One region of the Vibrio spartinae genome, then DNA from elsewhere that is predicted to be linked to it. Evidence: riboswitches for the same ligand, from Rfam matches in the RefSeq annotation. Region 1 holds a riboswitch; the other holds the start of a gene.
What was found. A riboswitch is a leader RNA that binds a small molecule or an ion and turns the genes downstream of it on or off. The one in region 1 is predicted to bind thiamine pyrophosphate.
Positions count from the first base shown of each region.

Region 2: another riboswitch for thiamine pyrophosphate. It lies ahead of thiB (thiamine ABC transporter substrate binding subunit); the one in region 1 lies ahead of thiC (phosphomethylpyrimidine synthase ThiC).

Region 1 is NZ_AP024907.1:3,972,684-3,974,892, reverse strand. It holds gene crcB (fluoride efflux transporter CrcB) at 177-560, shown strand; TPP riboswitch at 605-703, shown strand; gene thiC (phosphomethylpyrimidine synthase ThiC) at 862-2,209, shown strand, end outside.
Region 2 is NZ_AP024907.1:451,073-453,281, forward strand. It holds gene OCU60_RS02010 (flavin prenyltransferase UbiX) at 1-544, shown strand, start outside; TPP riboswitch at 585-720, shown strand; gene thiB (thiamine ABC transporter substrate binding subunit) at 776-1,786, shown strand; gene thiP (thiamine/thiamine pyrophosphate ABC transporter permease ThiP) at 1,756-2,209, shown strand, end outside.

The DNA.
Region 1 (2,209 bases):
GTTCGGTATAAACCCATAGTGTGATACTTGATGAGTATTAAGGGTGGGTTAAGTGAAGGATTTCGATATAAAGTGACTCCTGTAACTTTTTTATTCTGTGAATGTTTATGACCTTTGTTACTCGTATTTTTTAATGACGAAAAGGTTGTATTAGGGAATTTTTTGAGGAAATGGTGATGAATCAGTTCTCTATTCTTGGCTTTATTGCCTTTGGGGGTGCATTTGGTGCTTGCTCCCGATATTTAATTTCAGAACTTTGTGTCTTCTTATTCGGTAAAGGTTTTCCTTATGGAACCTTGACCGTGAATATTTTAGGCTCATTTATGATGGGGCTGTTAATTGCAGCGATTCAAGGGGAACTGATTTCTGTTGATCCATGGCGTCAAATCATTGGATTAGGCTTCTTAGGTGCTTTGACGACTTTTTCTACTTTCTCTATGGATAATGTTTTACTGATGCAGCAGGGGGCATTCATCAAGTTTGGTCTGAATGTTTTGTTGAATGTGATTTTGAGTATTTCTGCTGCGTGGGTTGGTTTTCAGTTGATTACCAAAAGCTAAACTATTTTTTTACTTTGTTTAATCAAATCCATTCTCTATAATGTTTTTACTTGTCGGAGTGCCAAAAGGCTGAGACCGTTCATTCGGGATCCGTTGAACCTGATCAGGTTAATACCTGCGAAGGGAACAAGAGAGAATATTCAGGCTATATTACATTTCATCACAGCCTCTCTATTGTCCGAAAATCTGTCTGTATATCGTTATGTTGTTTTCCTCACGATGCGATAATTGATTTTCACCTCTTGTCTATACGTCCTTCCGCCAAGCATTTATTTCTTAACCATTTACTGGAGAAAAATGCATGTCGAACCGTAAACAATCCAGACTGGAAGCAAAGCAGTTTATTGAAAACATCCAGTCAACACCTTATCCCAATTCAACAAAAATTTATGTGCAGGGTTCCCGGGAAGATATTCGGGTACCGATGCGATCCATTCAACTGGCCGATAGTCTGGTCGGTCATGTAAAGGATGACCCCGTCTACGAGCCTAATGAATCGATTTGTGTCTACGACACATCAGGGGTGTATACCGACCCGCAATATACAATCGATGTTTATCGAGGCTTGCCAGCTTTGAGACAGGCGTGGATAGAAGGGCGGTCTGATACAGAAAGACTCGATCAAATGACCTCTGATTATGCGCAAGAGCGTCTTGCTGATAGCACGCTAGACGATTTGCGATACGGTCATTTACCGCTTATTCGCAAAGCGCTGTCCGGCCATTGTGTCACTCAGCTCCATTATGCGCGGCGGGGAATTGTCACCCCTGAGATGGAGTTCATTGCGATTCGTGAGAACATGCAGCGTCAGCAGTATCGTGATGAGCAATTGAACTTACAGCATCAGGGGGAAAGTTTCGGTGCTCATATGCCGGAAGCGATCACCGCTGAATTTGTTCGCCGTGAGGTGGCAGAAGGTCGAGCGATTATTCCGGCAAATATCAATCATCCTGAATCTGAACCCATGATTATCGGGCGAAATTTTCTGGTCAAAGTGAATGCCAATATTGGTAATTCATCGGTTACATCCTCAATTGAAGAGGAAGTTGAGAAGCTCGTCTGGTCAACGCGTTGGGGCGCAGATACGGTGATGGATCTCTCCACTGGACGCAATATACATGAGACGAGAGAGTGGATCTTACGCAACAGTCCTGTGCCTATCGGTACAGTACCGATGTACCAAGCTTTGGAAAAAGTAAACGGTGTTGCCGAAAATCTGACTTGGGAAGTGATGCGCGACACATTGATTGAGCAAGCAGAGCAAGGCGTCGATTACTTCACGATTCATGCCGGCGTATTGTTGCGGTATGTTCCGATGACAGCGAAGCGAGTCACGGGGATTGTTTCCCGGGGTGGGTCTATCATCGCGAAGTGGTGTCTGGCACATCATGAGGAAAACTTTCTTTATACCCGCTTCCGAGATATCTGTAAGATCTGTGCACAATATGATGTCTCACTCTCTCTGGGCGATGGACTCCGGCCCGGTTCTGTCGCTGATGCAAATGACGAAGCCCAGTTTTCTGAACTCAGAACGCTTGGGGAACTGACCAAAATTGCATGGGAATATGATGTTCAGGTCATGATTGAAGGCCCCGGGCATGTGCCAATGCATCTCGTCAAAGCGAATATGGAAGAACAGTTACGCCATT
Region 2 (2,209 bases), 480 kb from region 1:
CCAGTATTTGTTAGCAGCGGATTATCAGGTTTATCTGTTAATCTCGTCAGCAGCGAGAGTGGTACTGGCGACGGAGCATGGTTTGAAGCTTTCCGCTGCACCGGACAAAGCCCATCAGACCTTGGTTGATCATCTTCACTGTCGCAGTGAGCAGTTGGTTGTGTGTGGCAAAGAAGACTGGTTTTCTCCGGTTGCTTCCGGTTCGTCTGCGCCAAAACAGATGGTGGTTTGTCCTTGTTCTGCCGGTAGTGTGGCTTCGATTGCTTATGGCATGTCAGATAATTTGATTGAGCGCGCGGCTGATGTGGTGATCAAAGAGAAAGGACAACTGTTGCTGGTGGTGCGGGAAACACCGTTTTCAACCATACACTTAGAAAATATGTTGAAGCTGTCTCAGGCCGGTGTGACGATTATGCCGGCTGCGCCCGGATTCTATCATCAGCCAGCGTCGATCGATGATCTTGTCGATTTTATGGTCGCGCGGATTCTTGACCATCTGGGGATCGCGCAGACCGTGGTACCGCGCTGGGGGTATCAGCATTGAATCATCAGTAGCACATTGATTCAATCCACAGTAAACTTATCCGCACTCATCGGGGAGCTTCCGTGACGAATAACCGATTCGGTCTTTTGTCATGGTGCTGAGATTGGGCGATTGCCCGGAACCCGCAATGACCTGAACCAGATAATGCTGGCGTAGGAATTGAGTTTGGTCTGCCCTTTGAGGACAACCTCAACCCTGTGCCGCTCGTATCAAGGAGAGCGAGCCGTGACAATGAACAATTCTAAAGCCTCGATTTATGCAGGCATCTTCATCTTGAGTTTAACGACTGGATTCGTACAGGCTCAGTCCCCTGAACTGACCGTGTATACCTATGATTCTTTTACCTCGGAATGGGGCCCCGGCCCTGCGATTAAGCAAGCATTTGAGGCGCGCTGCGACTGCAAGCTGAATTATGTGGCACTCGATGATGGCGTATCGATTCTCAACCGTTTGCGGCTTGAGGGAAGTCATAGTCAGGCGGATATTGTTTTGGGGCTGGATGACAGTCTGATGGCAGAGGCGAAAAAGACCGGTCTGTTAGCCAAGCATCATGTCGATACTGCGGCATTAACGTTACCCAATGGCTGGCATGATGATGTCTTTGTTCCTTACGATTATGGTTATTTTGCCTTTGTTTATCGTCAGGATTTACTGCCCAACCCACCCAAGAGTCTCAAAGCACTGGTTGAGCAATCCCCTGATTTGAAAATTATCTATCAGGATCCCCGGACATCAACCCCCGGTCAGGGGCTTTTGCTGTGGATGAAATCCGTCTACGGTGATCAGGCCGCTCAGGCTTGGCAACAACTGGCGAAGAAAACGGTCACGGTGACCAAAGGTTGGTCTGAAGCCTATTCGATGTTTCTGAAAGGCGAGTCGGATATGGTTTTGTCGTACACCACCTCACCGGCGTATCATCAGGTTGCAGAACAGGATGATCGATATGCTGCGGCTGAATTTTCGGAAGGACATTACATGCAGGTCGAAGTGGCCGCAAAATTAGCAGGGAGTCCGCATCAGGCGCTTGCCGATCAATTTATGCAGTTTATGTTGAGTGATGAGTTCCAGTCGGTTATCCCGACGACGAACTGGATGTATCCGGTGACATCAGTCACTCTGCCGGACGCTTTCCGTCACCTCTCTGTACCGGAAAAAACATTGCAGTTTTCTGCAACGCAGGTTGCAAAAAACCGTAGACATTGGATTCGTGAATGGCAAACAGCGCTGACTCAGGCACGGTAGCAGAGACGGTGATTGTTCAACGGGCTCCCCGCATCGGGATTTGGATCGCCGCTGGGGTAGTGGCCTTTATTCTGAGTGCCTTCGGGGCATTACTGGTGCATGCCTCCGGGCTTGAACTGACCGCGGTACTGAGTGACCCTTATTATCTCCATGTCACGCGGTTTAGTTTTTATCAGGCATTGCTATCCACATTGCTGAGTGTGATTCCGGCGATTCCGGTTGCCTTGGCGTTGCATCGTCGTGCTTTTCCCGGCCGCAATTTTTTGATCAAATTATTTTCGACCACGCTGGTGATACCGGTGTTAGTCGGGGTCTTTGGGTTGCTGGCTATTTATGGGCGTAGCGGTTTTTTAGCCAGTGTACTGCATACATTGCATCTGGATTTCAGTTTTTCAGTCTACGGTCTGAATGGCATCTTGCTGG